2 regions of the Pseudoalteromonas sp. S554 genome follow, and region 2 is predicted to be linked to the other one. Evidence: predicted binding sites of a transcription regulator. Region 2 holds the regulator's gene; the other holds the start of a gene.
What was found. Region 2 encodes sigma-54, which starts transcription at its own class of promoters, with help from an activator protein. Its sites were predicted from a motif close to GTTGGCACGNNNNTNGNNT; they were not measured.
Positions count from the first base shown of each region.

Region 1: a site for sigma-54 is predicted at 4,783-4,801, ahead of CWB65_RS17830 (EF-hand domain-containing protein). Genes of this name have one in related genera too.

Region 1 is NZ_PNDV01000103.1:941-8,979, forward strand. Features, by position in the region: gene CWB65_RS17810 (VolA/Pla-1 family phospholipase) at 1-1,590, opposite strand, end outside; gene CWB65_RS17815 (YciK family oxidoreductase) at 1,797-2,543, shown strand; gene rluB (23S rRNA pseudouridine(2605) synthase RluB) at 2,616-3,485, opposite strand; gene scpB (SMC-Scp complex subunit ScpB) at 3,482-4,072, opposite strand; gene CWB65_RS17830 (EF-hand domain-containing protein) at 4,221-4,742, opposite strand; gene CWB65_RS17835 (hypothetical protein) at 4,961-5,392, opposite strand; gene xthA (exodeoxyribonuclease III) at 5,633-6,439, shown strand; gene CWB65_RS17845 (energy-coupling factor ABC transporter permease) at 6,445-7,092, shown strand; gene rlmA (23S rRNA (guanine(745)-N(1))-methyltransferase) at 7,089-7,886, shown strand; gene yfbV (terminus macrodomain insulation protein YfbV) at 7,904-8,039, opposite strand, start outside.
Region 2 is NZ_PNDV01000034.1:86,462-94,500, reverse strand. Features, by position in the region: gene CWB65_RS08815 (YgiQ family radical SAM protein) at 1-881, shown strand, start outside; gene mgtE (magnesium transporter) at 951-2,309, opposite strand; gene CWB65_RS08805 (HPr family phosphocarrier protein) at 2,418-2,690, opposite strand; gene rapZ (RNase adapter RapZ) at 2,734-3,579, opposite strand; gene ptsN (PTS IIA-like nitrogen regulatory protein PtsN) at 3,599-4,051, opposite strand; gene hpf (ribosome hibernation promoting factor) at 4,056-4,343, opposite strand; gene CWB65_RS08785 (RNA polymerase factor sigma-54) at 4,370-5,869, opposite strand; gene lptB (LPS export ABC transporter ATP-binding protein) at 5,939-6,664, opposite strand; gene lptA (lipopolysaccharide transport periplasmic protein LptA) at 6,661-7,197, opposite strand; gene lptC (LPS export ABC transporter periplasmic protein LptC) at 7,187-7,741, opposite strand; gene kdsC (3-deoxy-manno-octulosonate-8-phosphatase KdsC) at 7,738-8,039, opposite strand, start outside.

The DNA of each region.
Region 1 (8,039 bases), on a different contig from region 2:
TTGTAAAAAGTTTAAGCCTAAACGTAAACCTAATAAATCAGCTGCTGATTGACGTAAGCTATCACGTGCAACTAATAAAGAGCTTAAATTCATGTAGCTAAGTACTGAACCGGTCGTTGCATTAAAGTCATCGTTGCCGTCACCGTCTACATCAACACCACGTTCACCATGACGAGGGTGGTCTATTGCAACCGTTGCAAAACCTTGAATTGAAAGTTGAGCCGTTAGTGCAAGCATACTCTCTTTATTAGTTGTAATACCGTGCTGCATCATAACAACAGGCCAACCGCCTTCAGGCATCTCAATTGCTGGCAACTGTAACTGAGCACGTACACCGTTGATGATTGGTAAAATTGGTTTTGTCACCTGTACTGGTACGTTAGCCATACTTTGTACTTTAGGGATTGAGTTATATTTTGTTAAATGACGTGTGCTATCGATACCTAGGTCACGTAACTGTCCACCACTAAGCGCTGAACATAACCCATCATTTTCACTAATAGGATCAGTTGGGAATGCATCACCTGCAACCGCTTTGTAACCTTGAAGTGCTACAGCGTTATCACACATACCTTGCCAGTATGTATCGTTTAAATCGCTAATATCTGTGCCAGTTGGCGTACCAAGATACATAGGTAACATAATGCTACCTTTTTGGTATTGAACGCCTGAAAACGCAGCAGATACTGTTACACCCTGAGATGCAAACACTTGTTGCACATTGACCATAGGTTGTTCAGGTACTTGCAATGCTGGTGTAGGCAAAGCATCGTTTTGTAAACTTGCAGCCAATAAGTTTTTAATTGTGCCAAGTACTGGACCCGCTGACTGAATCGTCATCGCGCCAGAAAAAATAATATCTTCCTTTGAAATATCACCAGAGCTCACAACTACGTTCTCGTAACTATTAACTGCACCTTGTAATGCAAGTTGAGAATCAGTAATTAATGGCGCTTCTTGCTTAACTAAGCCATAAGTAGATGACGGCGCAATAGAACGCCCCATAGAATCTTTAAGGCCTGTGGTTAATACATTGATGTACGAACTACCTGCTTTAAAAGGCTTTAGAGGAATAATAGCGACGGCATTTCCTGAAGCTTGAGTAACAAAGTCAACACCGAATGTTAATTCGCCAACAAGCTTACAAGCTGCACCAGCTGGAGCAACAGAACATTCTGCATCTGTCAGACTTGCGCCCATTATTACTTCAAAAATTCTTACGCTGCCAGGTGTTCCAGCTGACGCTTCGTCAAGTGAAACATTTGGTGGAAATGTCAAATCAACTTTATAAGGAACTTGAGACGACCAGCCGTCCAGTGCGCCTAATGCTAACTGAGGATCAGCATATGCAGCACGCGGGATAGATACATTGTCGTCATCTAATTCACCTGGAATATTTAAAGTACCATCTTGGGTACCGCTCATTAATAAATCATTGGGAACAGAAATTACACCGTTAGCAGGGTCAAAGCTAACCGTGGCCATAGGTACAACTGTAGCGGTTTCATTCTTAACATCTTCTAACGTTTCTCCGCCGCCACAACCTGCTAAAGCAGCAGTGACCGAGAGTGAAAGTAGCATTTTCTTCATATTGGTGACTCCGAACATATTTTATTTTTATAGTGTGTTTAATCAGTGTATCAAGTTAAAACAATGTAATCAGATTATTAATGAGACATTAGACCAGTTAAACTTAACGTAAAGTTTCTTTTTTCGCCACCTAATTTTTCAATAAATTCGATTACTTGTCGAATTGCTATGTTAAAATCAGAAAAAATCTATCAATTGGTACTTTTATGCACACTTATCAAGCAGCTGAAAATGCATTAAACGATAAAGTTATTTTAATCACTGGCGCAGGCGATGGTATTGGCCGGGTAGCAGCCATTACTTATGCAAAGCATGGTGCGACTGTTATTTTATTAGGTAAAACAACAAATAAACTTGAATGCGTATACGATGAAATTGTGAATGCAGGTTACCCAAAACCTGCGATTGTGCCAATGGATTTAAAAGGCGCAACAAAACAAAATTATCGTGATCTTGCTGCAACTATTGAGAATCAGTTTGGTCGTTTAGACGGACTTTTAAATAATGCTGGCATATTAGGCTCTCTAGGGCCACTAGAACATTTTTGTTCATCTACGTTTGAGAACATCATGAAAGTTAACGTGACAGCTCAAGCAATGATCACCAAAGCATTATTCCCCGTGATGCGTAAATCAGACAATGCTTCTATTGTTTTCACTTCATCTGGTGTTGGTCGTAAAGGCCGTGAGTTTTGGGGACCCTATGCCATCTCTAAGTTTGCAGTTGAAGGTATGATGCAAACGTGGGCTTGTGAAGTAGGTAAAACCAACATTCGCGTAAACTGTATTAATCCAGGTGCTACACGCACATCTATGCGCGCATCGGCATACCCTGGTGAAGATAGGGATAAGTTGGCAACACCTGAAAGCATTATGCCGACCTATTTATATTTAATGAGTGATGATTCAATTGCAGTCAATGGCGAGTCATTAGACGCACAAATAAAAAAGTAACAGCTGTTTACTTTTATTAACCTCAATAAAAAAGCCGCAAATAATGCGGCTTTTATACAAAACGTCAAAATATCACTTACGCTTAGTCGACTTAACACGTTGGTTGTGCTTTTTAACCGCTTTACGAATTTGATTAATTTTAGCGCGTTTATCTTTGCGTTTTTCAGGCATAACTGAAAGTTTAGTTTGCGTTTCACGACCTAACTTAACCGTTTTACGCAAGTAGTTAACGGTTTCTAAGTCGTATTCAACCCAACCACCTTGTGGCACACGCTTATCTAGCTCTAGCTTACCGTAACGAATACGGATAAGACGCGACACTTCAACGTCTTGAGATTGCCATAAACGACGAACTTCGCGGTTGCGCCCTTCGTTTAACGTCACATTAAACCAGCGGTTAATTCCTTCACCACCTAGCGGTTTTATATTTGTGAATTTTGCAGGACCATCTTCAAGCTCAACACCACGCATCAGGTTTTTAAGTGTCTCGTTTGTTACTTCACCAAACACACGCGAAGAATATTCACGCTCTACTTCATAACTTGGGTGCATTAAACGATTGGCTAATTCACCATCGTTGGTAAACAACATTAAGCCTGACGTATTCACATCCAGTCGGCCTACAGCTATCCAACGATCGCCATCAATACGAGGAAGTCTGTCAAATACAGTACGACGACCTTCAGGGTCTTTACGTGTACTCAACTCTCCCTCGGGTTTGTTGTACATAATTACACGGCAAATTCTGTCAGCTTTTTCTTCAATTTTTACGGTATGACCGTCAACACGAATTAAATCGGTTTCTTCAACGCGGTCACCGAGTTTAGCTACTTTGCCATTAACACTAACACGGTTAGCATCAATGTATTTTTCCATTTCACGACGCGAGCCTACACCAGCTCTGGCTAGGACTTTTTGTAACTTTTCACCTTGTATATTCATTCGGATGGTTCTCTCACAGAAGGATCACTTAATAACTGGTTTATTTTACTTTCTTGTTGCGCAGGTAACGCAGGTAAGTTTTCTAAACCCGTTAATGAAAAATAATCTAAAAATTGTTTAGTAGTGGCGTATAAAGCGGGCTTACCCGGTACTTCTTTGTGCCCTACCACTTTCACCCACTCTCTTTCGAGTAAGGTTTTAATTATATTCGAACCCGTTGTTACACCTCTTACTTGCTCTATTTCACCACGCGTAATGGGTTGACGATAAGCAATAAGTGATAATGTTTCCAATAAAGCACGTGAGTATTTAGGAGCTCGTTCTTGCCATAGGTTACTCAACCAAGGGCTCAAACTACTACACGCCTGAAATCGATAACCACTACCAACTTCAACAAGGCGAATACCACGGGTTTGAAAGTGTGTTTGTATTGTTTCTATAGCCTCGTTTATACGTGACATAGAAATTGCAATATCCACTAAAACAGTGTCTTTAATATGGCGTTTACTTATGGGTTTGTCTGCAACAAAAATCGCAGCCTCAATGATTTCAACCAACTGCTCATCACTAATTCGCCGCCCAGCCATATACACTCTTAATAAATAAAAATACACAGCCATCTATTATGACAGAACAACCACTAACTAGGAAAATATATCTGGCAATTATCTAAAATTAGCCATAAAAAAAGCCAGTTAAAATAACTGGCTTTGATTTTTATGTTCTGAATTTTAATTAGCTGTGTTTAATTGACTCTAACGCTTCGTCTTCAGCTACAGATTTACCATATTTATTTATGTAGCCCATAAACTCATTTTTACTAATTCGATTGTCTTCGTTTTTGTCCATATAACCAAAGTGATTTGAAATATCGTCGTCATTGCCTTCAACAACTGATATGTAGCCATTACTATCGTTATCTAAACTGGCAAAACTACTTTCAATTTTGTCAAATTTTGCAATTTCAGCTTTAAAGGCTGATTCACTTACATCACTATCGGTTGCAACCTTGCCAGTGTTTAACTGCATGTAAGCATTAAATTCTTTACGACTAATTTCTTCATCCATATTGGTGTCGATATTTGAAAAGTGACCCCAAATATTATCGTCGTCAGCTTCAACTTTTGAAATAAAACCATCACTGTCGTTGTCTAGGCTTGCAAAGTCGCTGTCTATTTTATCAAGACCTTGATTAGATGCGCAGGCTGCTAAACTTAATGTTGCTAGAATAGTTGTTGCTAATGTTAACTTTTTCATAAGACGTGTCCTTCGTTGTTAATAAATGTCACAACAACTAATACAAGTCTGGTGCCAAAATAAAATAAATATAAATTTCAGCACCTTACAGAAAACCTGTTTATTATTTATTCTATTTTCAATACGTTAGCCTTGAAACCTTTTCAACCAACCTTGTAAATTTTGCAAAAAAAAGCCCAGCTGTAAAAGCTGGGCTCTCATTAATTTTGTCGTGCTAATTAAATTGCAGCGTTTTGATAACGCTTAACAAAGTCAGTAACTTTCTGACCGTTACATTTAAGCGAGTTTAAATTACCTATTTTTTGGCGTACTGGCGCTAAACCTTGCTTTAATGCAGTCATACATAATTGAGTTTCTTGTTGAGCATCTTTAGCAAACACTTCTACTTTGTTTTCAGTTATGTTGTTTGTTGAATCTTTCTTTGCAATATCACGAATATCTTGGCCGTTACACATGATGCTTTGTGAGAAGCGTGATAAGTATACATTGTGCTTAGCTGCTAATTTACGTGCTGCAGAAAAACCTTCGTTTGCGCTTAATACACACAGCTTAGACTCAATAGAGCTGTCTTGGCTGAAGTAAGTGTTACTTTGAGCTGAAACAGAAGAAGATGCTAATAATGTTGCCGCTAAAAATAATTGTGCTTTCATGAGAGATCCTATGTGAACGAGTTTGCCAATGAATTTGCGCGCATTATATAGCCAATTTATTGCAGATCAATTGAATTTTTTATTTATTTTATAAATTAATACAACATTAACAATGTTTAAACTTTCACCACCATTTGATCAACATTTGCGCAGCTATTTTGTCATTTCAGACATGTTATGTAAGCTAAATTACTGATACAATTTGCTATCAAAATGAGAACAAATTTAAAGGTAAATCGAATGAAAGTGATTTCTTTCAATATCAATGGTCTGCGTGCTCGTCTTCACCAATTACAAGCTGTTATTGATAAACATCAACCGGACGTAATTGGCTTGCAAGAGATTAAAGTTCATGATGAAGCGTTTCCATTAGACGATGTTCAAAAAATGGGGTACCACGTCTACTTTCACGGTCAAAAAGCACATTACGGCGTAGCTATGTTATGCAAAAAAGAGCCAAAATCGGTCTTAAAAGGGTTTGCTACCGACACTGAAGAGTCGCAAAAGCGCATGATCAGTGTCACTATTGAACAAGATAACGGTCGCGACATTACCGTTATGAATGGTTATTTCCCGCAAGGCGATAATATCAATCACGAAACCAAATTCCCCTATAAACGTCAATTTTATAAAGATTTGATGACACATCTAGATACAAACCTCACTCCCGATCAGGATGTAGTTGTTATGGGCGACATAAATATATCACCTACAGATTTAGACATAGGTATTGGTGAGGTCAACGCTAAACGCTGGCTAAAAACAGGTAAGTGCTCTTTCCAACCAGAGGAGCGTCAATGGCTATCAACACTTTTAGATTGGGGATTTAAAGATACCTTCAGAGAACTCTATCCTGATGTTAACGATCAATACTCATGGTTTGATTACCGCTCTAAAGGCTTTTTAGATAATCGCGGCCTGCGAATTGATGTTGTGCTTGCAACTCAATCACTTGCTGAGCGTTGTATTGAATCAGGAATTGACTATGAGCTACGCGCAATTGATAAACCATCAGATCATGCGCCAATTTGGTCAACGTTCAAGTAGCTATAATGTTAAACACTGAAATACAAGGGCTGATGTGGGTCCTTGTACTTGCTATTGCGATTTTTAGTTTCGACAAAAACACATATAAATCGCTTTATAAAACGTCTGCTAGGCAAACCGGTGTATTAGCCTGTGCGCTTGTATTTGCACTACTGTGGCGTATTAAAGCCGGTATTTTAACTGGCCTTGACCTGCACATACTTGGTATTACTGCAGCCACCTTAATATTGGGCTGGCGGCTAGCCATTTTGAGTAGCCTACTGGCAAGTGCCTTGTTGTTTTCATTTGGGCAGGTTAGTTTTAACCTTTTACCTGTACAAATACTTATTGGCGCTTTTATTCCCATATTATTGAGTTATTTAAGTTTTGTTGTGTGCTATCACTATTTACCAAAACATTTTTTTGTTTATATATTTGTTTGTGCCTTCATAACAGCTGGGTTTATAGCGTGCATAAAGATATCTTTAGGTGCCCTCTTTTATTTCTCTTTAGGTCAGTATAATTGGCAAGAACTTGCCGACAATTACGTTTATTTAAGTGCTATAATTTGGTTTCCAGAAGCCATGTTGAACGGAATGGCCATCACCATTTTAATTACATACCGTCCCCACTGGGTTAAAACTTTTTACGACAAGGATTACCTAGACTCATGAGTCTTGAATATCAATGCCCTTTATGTAGCAAATCGCTAACAAAAACTCAAAATACACTGCGCTGTGAAAGCAACCACAGTTTTGATTTTGCCAAAGAAGGCTACGTTAACTTACTGCCTGTTCAAAACAAAAACTCTAAACAACCTGGTGACTCGCTTGAAATGGTGCAAGCAAGGCGCACATTTTTAGAGCAAGGTTTTTATGCATTCTTACAACAAGCACTTAGCGATATAACAAGTACTATAAAAGGTAATAATATTATTGATTTAGGGTGTGGCGAAGGGTTTTACACCCACGCTATTGCTAATAATACTCAAGCGCAAGTTTATGGTGTAGATATTTCAAAGTCAGCTATAAAATACGCCGCTAAACGTTACCCCAACTGCAGCTTTAGCGTTGCGTCAATCAGTCAAGCCCCTTTTAAAGAAGGGTTTGCTGATATTCTTATAAGTGTATTTGCACCTTTATTTACTAAAGAGCTTGATAGACTCGCTAAACCTAATGCTACGCTTGTCGTGGCCAGCCCAGGGCCATGGCATTTAAAAGAGTTAAAAGCTTATATTTACCAATCAGTAAGCGAGCATACGAAAGTAGATGTGCCTGAAGGTTTTACAGAAACTCACCAAGATTTGATCACTCAACAGGTAACACTGAGTATTAACGATGTTAGAAACCTGATAATGATGACACCGTTTGCGTGGAAATTTAGACCTGAGCACTGGGAAACACTAGAAGAGAAAGGTGAACACCATGTCACCTTGTCGTTTTATATAACGCAATTTCAAAAAGCGTGATTGTTGAAAGCGTTTTATTAAAACTGTTCTTTAGTAAACGCTTTATCCATTTTTTCAAACATATCTTTAAGTAAATTTGCAAGCTCCAAATAGCGGGGCTTTTTTTCACTTAACTTAGGTTGATAACCATTAGCAACCATTTTTGTATGGAGC
Region 2 (8,039 bases):
GGCCAACGGCCAACATGTACAAATTACGTTGTACAAGCAAAAAAGCAGAAAGTACCTGCCGACGCTTATCGTGCGTATACCCTGATATTTGTAAGCATATGGACACGGATCACACGCCTACAATCGACTTATACAAAAAAGCACGTGATGTAAAAGGCATTAAAAAAGTTCTTATCGCTTCGGGCGTTCGCTATGACCTTGCTGTACGCGATCCTCGCTATGTTAAAGAGCTGGTGACACATCATGTGGGCGGGTATCTAAAAATAGCGCCAGAGCATACTGAAGACGGTCCATTATCAAAAATGATGAAGCCAGGCATGGGTGCTTACGATCAATTTAAAGAATTATTTGATAAGTACTCGAAAGAAGCGGGTAAAAAGCAGTATTTAATTCCGTATTTTATTTCTGCGCACCCAGGAACTAAAGACGAAGATATGGTAAACATGGCTTTATGGCTTAAGTCTAACGACTTTAAGTTGGATCAAGTGCAAAACTTTTATCCATCCCCAATGGCCAATGCGACCACTATTTACCATACAGAGATGAACTCACTGCGTAATATCAAGAATAATAGTGAAGTAGTGCCAGTGCCAAAAGGAGCACGCCAGCGCAGATTACACAAAGCTATTTTGCGCTACCATGATGCATCGGGCTGGCCAATGATACGTGAAGCACTTCGCAAAATGGGTAAAGCCAACTTAATTGGCAAAGGGCCAAACTGTTTAGTGCCAGAAGAAGGCCGCGATGAAAAAGCGGGTAAAACCGTTAATAAAGGCCGTAAAGGGGCTCGCCCAGCGCTTACACGTCATACGGGATTTAGCCAATTTAAAAAGGCTAATACAAAACCTAAAGTGGGTGGAAATAGGCACAAAGCCAGATAGTTATTACCGAGACAATAAAAACGCGCAGCTATAAATTAACTGCGCGTTTTTTTATAACAGCTTTTAAATTTATATTAACAGCCAAGTGGCGGTGCCTAAAAAGGCAAAAATACCCACAATATCTGTCACTGTTGTTAGCACTACACTGCCTGCAAGTGCAGGGTCTATATTCATTTTTTTAAGTAAAATTGGAATACTTGCACCAGCAACCCCAGCCACAACTAAGTTCATAAACATGGCAAAAGCGAGTACGCCGCCGAGCATAAAATCCCACTGCCAAAGTGCAATGACACCCGCTATCAACAATGACCACAAAATGCCATTGAGTGCTCCAATAGCGAGTTCTTTCATCATTAAAAAGCGTTGGTTGGTTTGATTTATATGACCAACAGCTATACCACGAATAACAAGTGTGAGTGATTGACTGCCAGCAACACCGCCCATAGAAGGAACAATGCCATTAAGCACTGCTAATATGGGTAAAATATCGAGTGTGCTTTCAAAAAAACTGGCTACAAAGGCGGCCGCAAGCGCAGTTAATAAGTTAACTCCTAACCATACTGAGCGTTTTTTAGAGCTTTTTAAGACAGGAGCAAAGGTATCTTCTTCATCATCAAGGCCCGCCAAACTCAGTAAACTATGTTCGGCGTCTTCACGAATTACGTCAACAATATCATCGATCGTGACACGACCAAGTAGCTGATCGTTGTCATCAACAACTGGGGCCGAGATCCAATTATGGCGCTCAAACAGTTGTGCGACTTCACTTTCATCCATTGAAATTGGAATTGACTCACATTCTTCATCCATTAAATCGCGAACAATTTTTTCTGGTGGATTAGTTAGCAATGTACTCAGCGATAAAGCACCAATAAAGCAGTTATGTTTATCAACCACATACAGGTCATCAGTGCCTTCAGGTAACTCTCCGCGAAGTCGAATGTAACGTAGTACGACATCAATGGTCACATCTGGGCGAATAGTTACTGTATCGGTGTTCATAAGTGCGCCGGCAGAACGCTCTTGATAAGATAGCGCTTGTGTTGCGCGTTCTCTATCTTGGGTGTCCATGGCGCTAACAACGTCTTGGTAAACGGTGTCAGGCAAACTACGTAATACTTCACCTAGGTCATCGTGACCCATGTCTTCAGTGGCAGCAGCAATGTGCTCAGGCTCCATTTGGGCAATAATACCCAGGCGCACGTCTTCTGATAATTCTTCGAGTACATCACCTTGAACATCAGGATCAACTAACTGCCATAGCAAGCGACGAATTTTGTGTGGAGATGATTCTAATAATAACGCAGTATCACATGGCGCTGTTTTTGCGAGCATGCGCCTAACTTGAACAAACTGACCACTATTAAGTGACTTGGTCACTTGTTTTAGTTGTTGTAGTGGGTAGTCTTGTTCAAAAGCTTCGGGCATTGGCGTCCTTTATTTATACTGTAACTGTTACCTAGTGGGTGGGGGAGTACGACCTAGCAGCCAGTTATTTTGATTATAGTTATTTTATTTAAATGTTAAAAATTAACGTTACTCTTGTTCGTTAAATCGTTGCGAAATAAGTTCTCCAATGGCATTTAAAGCTTGCTCTGCATCAGGCCCTTCACATACCACTTTAACTTCTTTACCTTGGCTACTTTCAAGTAGCATTAGTGCTAATACACTGTCACCAGCAGCTTCTTTATCATCTTGAAATAAGGTGATTGAAGCATCAAATTTTACAGCGAGTTGGGCTAATACAGTCGCGGCTCTGGCATGCAGTCCTAATTTATTTTGTATTAAAAAAGTGTCTTCTATACGCATACATTACTCTATCAAAGCTGAACAGGTTATTAGTTTTGTAAAATTACTTTTCTTGTTCTCTGTGACGTATTTTTACATTGGGATGCGTAACTGCAAAGCTTTCGCCAATTGTTTGCGCTAAATATACAGAGCGATGTTGCCCGCCAGTACAGCCAATCGCAATAGTTAAATAGCTTCTGTTATTTCGCTCTAGGTGTGGTAGCCATGTTTGTACAAAGGTTTGTATTTGCCATGTAAATTTTTGAACTATGCTGTGGCTAGCCAAATAATCTTTTACTGGTTGGTCTAGGCCGTTGAGTGGTTTTAGTTCAGGCTCCCAGTGCGGGTTAGGTAAAAAACGTGCATCAAATACGTAATCTGCCTCTTTAGGAATGCCATGTTTAAAACCAAATGATTCAAATGTAACAATCAGCTGCTTGTCTTTTTTACCTAGTATTTTTTCGCGAATTGATTCAGCAAGTTGATGAACGCTTAGCTCACTGGTATCGATCATGTAATCGGCGCGCGTAATTAGCACATCGAGAAGTTCTTTTTCTTTTTTTATGGCTAAATCAAGCGGAAGTGAATCTATTGATAAAGGGTGTAAGCGCCTAGTTTCAGAAAAGCGCTTAATAAGGGTTTGATCTTCACTGTCTAAGTAGAACAGCGTTGGTTTTGTAAAACCCGGTAAGTATTCGATGATGTGATTAAATTCATCTTGCTCTTTTGGTAAATTTCGCACATCTATACTAACGGCAATTTTATCGTAGTTATCAGAAACGCTTCTTACCAAAGAAGGTAATAAATTTACTGGAATGTTATCTACGCAATAATAACCTAGATCTTCAACAACGCGCAAAGCAACCGACTTACCAGAACCAGAACGGCCACTTATGATAATCAACTCCATTAATCACCCTTTAAATTTGTTACGATTGGTCAACAATAATTTGATACAACTCAGCATCCGATTTAGCACAGCGAAGCTGCTTACAAAATTCTTTATTTTTTAGTTTATCAGCTATCGTTGCTAGCGTCTTTAAATGCTGTTGGTTATCGCCTTCAGGTACGATGAGTGCAACAAAAATATCAACAGGGCGGTTGTCTATAGCATCAAAATTAATCGGTGTTTCACTAACTAACACCAATGCTAAAGGTTCTTGTGCGCCGCTCATTCGGCCATGTGGAATAGCAATACCTCTTCCTATCCCTGTGCTGCCTAGTTTTTCGCGGGTTAATAAAGCGCCCAAAATATCCTGTTGAGATAAATACGGTAATTTATCGTGAGCCAGCTCGCTAATAAACTCTAAAATTCTTTTTTTACTATTAAAAAGGACCGCAGCTTTACTGCAGTCCTGGCATATAAGTGAACTTAATTTCATCATATTAGTGTCGAGCAAGCTTCTCTTTGTGTTTAATTACTTGACGGTCAAGCTTGTCAATCAATGAATCAATAGCTGCATACATATCTTGATGTTCAGTGGATGCGAATAATTCAGCACCACTTACATGAATAGTTGCTTCTGCTTTTTGATTTAATTTTTCTATATCAAGAATGACATGAACATTATTAATATGATCAGAGTGCCTTTCTAGCTTCGCAAATTTGGTATTTATATAGTCTCTTAATGAATCAGTTAGTTCTACATGACGACCAGTTAAATTTAGTTGCATAAGCATTACCCTCTTTGTTTAGCGTCTTAGATCAGGCTCTTTCGCTGATTTGACGGTGGAATAGCCAGAGATTCGCGATATTTTGCGATTGTACGTCTCGCTACTTTAATTCCTTGCTCAGCCAATATATCCGCAATTTTGCTATCACTCAATGGTTTTGCTGAGTTTTCTGCTGCGATTAATTTTTTAATAAGTGCACGTATTGCCGTAGATGAACATTCTCCACCATTTTCGGTACTAACGTGGCTTGAGAAAAAGTATTTAAGCTCAAATATTCCACGCGGTGTGTGCATATACTTTTGCGTAGTTACGCGCGAAATTGTTGATTCGTGCATTTCTACCATTTCGGCAACATCATTTAAAACCATCGGTTTCATGGCTTCTGGCCCGTGTTCAAAAAAGCCCTGTTGTTGTTTAACAATACAGTTAGTTACTTTTAAAAGTGTATCATTTCTACTTTCTAAGCTTTTTATAAACCATTTAGCTTCTTGTAAATGTGAGCGAATAAATTGACTATCGCCGCTTGATTTAACTGTACGCGACATCGCTGCATATTGGCTGTTTACACGAATTTTTGGCATGCTGTCTGGGTTTAACTCTACAATCCAGCGGCCTTTAATTTTTTTAACTGACACATCAGGTATTACATACTCAGACTCTTCTCGTACTATTGTGTCTGCAGGCTTAGGGTTGAGCGTATGAATAAGTGTCATTACTTCTTTAAGCTCATCTTCTTTGAGCTTCGTTTTTTTCATTAATGTACGGTAGTCACGAGCAGCTAACAAATCAATGTGCTCGGTTAAAATCATTTTTGTTTCATCAATAAAAGGCGTGCCTTTATCAAATTGATTTAACTGAATACACAAACACTCTTGTAAGCTACGTGCCGCAATACCCACTGGGTCAAATAGCTGAATGCGCTTTAATACCGCTTCTATTTCGTCAAGTTCAACCTCAACGTCATCGTCGTTATCTTGATTAAAGCTCTCTAAAATCTCTTCGCAACTGAGTGTCAGTATGCCTGAATCATCCACCGCTTCTACAATAGCAATAGCGATGGCTTCATCTGTAGGGCTAAATGGCGTTAATTGTAATTGCCACATTAAGTATTCGTGAAGCGTTTCAGTTGATGCGCCCTGATATATAGACTCATCTTCAGGCATTGGGCCTGAAGATGATGCAGGGGCTGCACTCATATACTCATCCCAGCTAACATCCATTGCCATGTCGTCACTTACGGTATCTTTAGCAAGCGCTTCACCACTGTCTTGTTCATACTCGCTAGGGGCTTCATCGGCAGATACGGTTACTGTAACTTCATCGTTATCTGCTTTTTGCTCATTTTTGCCCGCAAGATCATCGGCATAGTCTTGCTCCTCAACCTCAAGTAATGGGTTGCTGTCGAGCGCTTCTTGTATTTCTTGCTGAAGATCCAATGTGCTTAATTGCAGCAAGCGAATAGCTTGTTGCAACTGAGGTGTCATTGTAAGTTGCTGGCCCATGCGCAGCTGTAGTGATTGCCTCATGTATCTCTAACAATCCTTTTAAGTTGTTATAGTTAATACTAGCAGATGCTTATAAATAAGGCGTAAATGTTACAGCCTAAATTGCTCGCCTAAATATACATCGCGTACAGTTTTATCATTTAATACGTGTTCAGGGGTACCAGAAGCAATCAGTTCCCCATGAGAAACAATGTAGGCTTTTTCGCAAACATCAAGGGTTTCTCTTACATTGTGGTCTGTTATTAATACGCCAATCCCACGGTTTTTCAGGTGTTCAATAATTTTTTTAATATCTAATACTGAGATAGGGTCAACACCGGCAAATGGTTCGTCTAACAAAATAAACTTTGGATCTGCGGCTAAAGCACGTGCAATCTCCACTCGGCGACGTTCTCCGCCCGATAATGCCATGCCTTTGCTGTCGCGAATGTGTTGAATGCTAAATTCATCTAATAGATTATTCAATGTATCTTCTCTGGCTTGTTTAGTGAGCTCCTTTCGAGTTTCTAAAATAGCCATTAAGTTTTGATACACTGTTAATTTTCTAAATATAGACGACTCTTGTGGTAAGTAGCCAATGCCTAATCTAGCACGACTGTGCATAGGTAAAAGCGTAATATCGTTATCATCGATAGATATTTTGCCTTTGTCGCTAGGGACTAAGCCTACAATCATGTAAAAGGTTGTTGTTTTACCTGCGCCGTTTGGCCCAAGCAAGCCTACAATACTGCCAGCTTTAACTTCTAAGCCCACATTTTTTACAACTTCACGGCCTTTGTAGCTTTTGGCTAGTAGCTCTGCTTTTAATGTGCTCATGGTTGGCCTTTGTCATTTTTTTTAGGCTCCACAGGCACTAAGATAGTGTGTACACGGTCAGTTGAGCTTTCATCTTTTTCGGCGCTAATAAGCTGCTGTTCTATATCGTAGGTAATGCTTTTAGCATTCATTTTTTGCCCAGCTTGAGATATCTCTGCATCTCCAATTAATGTTAAAAAACGCGTTGAAACATCGTATCTAACTTCATTAGCGCTGGCGCTCATTATTGTGCCGTCGGCTTGTTTTTCTTCAAAATATGCAGGCGTACCTGTGGCAATTAACAATTGCTTGTTGTCGCCTAGCTCATCGCGCTTGTGAACCTCAAGGCGGTCTGCGGTAATTTTTCTGTCGCCATGAATAATTTCAACATTTTTTTCAAAGATACCTACGTTTTCTTTTAGTTGACCCTCTTGTTTATCCGCACTAATCGAAATTTGATTTGCAGAAATTGGCGCTGTTGTTTCAGCGGCATTAGTACCTAATGCAAGTAAAAATGTTGGAATAATAAAGAGTGTTGATAGTTTATTGGTCATAATAAATAGTTCGCGTATGGTTAATTAATTTTATCACTTCGGTTTTTAAATCGGCTTCTAAGCCTTTACCGGTGATTTTTAAATTGGGCCCTGTAACAATGACAGGCTGCTCTGATTGCATCGTTAGTAATTTTATATCTACCTGAATGTTATCAGCATTAATTTTATCTATCATTGCGTTATCAGTTAAATTACTAGCAACAACGTTACCTTCTAATATTAGTTGTCTGCCTTCGTATAATGTTGCTTCATTAGCGTTAATTCGCCATGTTTGTTTGTCGTTGTATAGCGTAAAAATAGGTTTATCAAAAAAGGTAAACCCTAATTCTTGATATAGCTCCATTCGCGCTGCCGTTACTTTATGGCTGATTTTCCCATTTTCGTCATACGCTGTTTGTTTTAGCTCTATGGCTGTGTAATCGGGCTTTGCAATTATGTCTGCTTCGGTTTGTTGTGGTAAATTTACTTGTGTGAAATAAGGGTACCAAAGCCAAACCATACAGCTGATGAATAAAACGCTTAATATTATGCGCGCTGCATTCATGAACTAGTCCCTTTTGTGGTCAAAGGTTTGTTATTTTCAAGCATTAGCAGGTCGGTTAGTTCTCTCACTGCACCAAAGCCACCTGGCATTTGTGTTGTATAATGTGCTAAACGTTTTATTAGCGGATGTGCGTCATTTACTGCAACAGCAAACCCTACTAACTCCATCACTGGCATGTCTGGGCCATCATCGCCAATGTAGGCAATTTGCTCATCATTTAAATTGAGCTTTGTTTTTAGTTCTTCGTAAGCGAGTAATTTATTTTCTTGGCCTTGGTATATATGTTGTACTGTTAAGC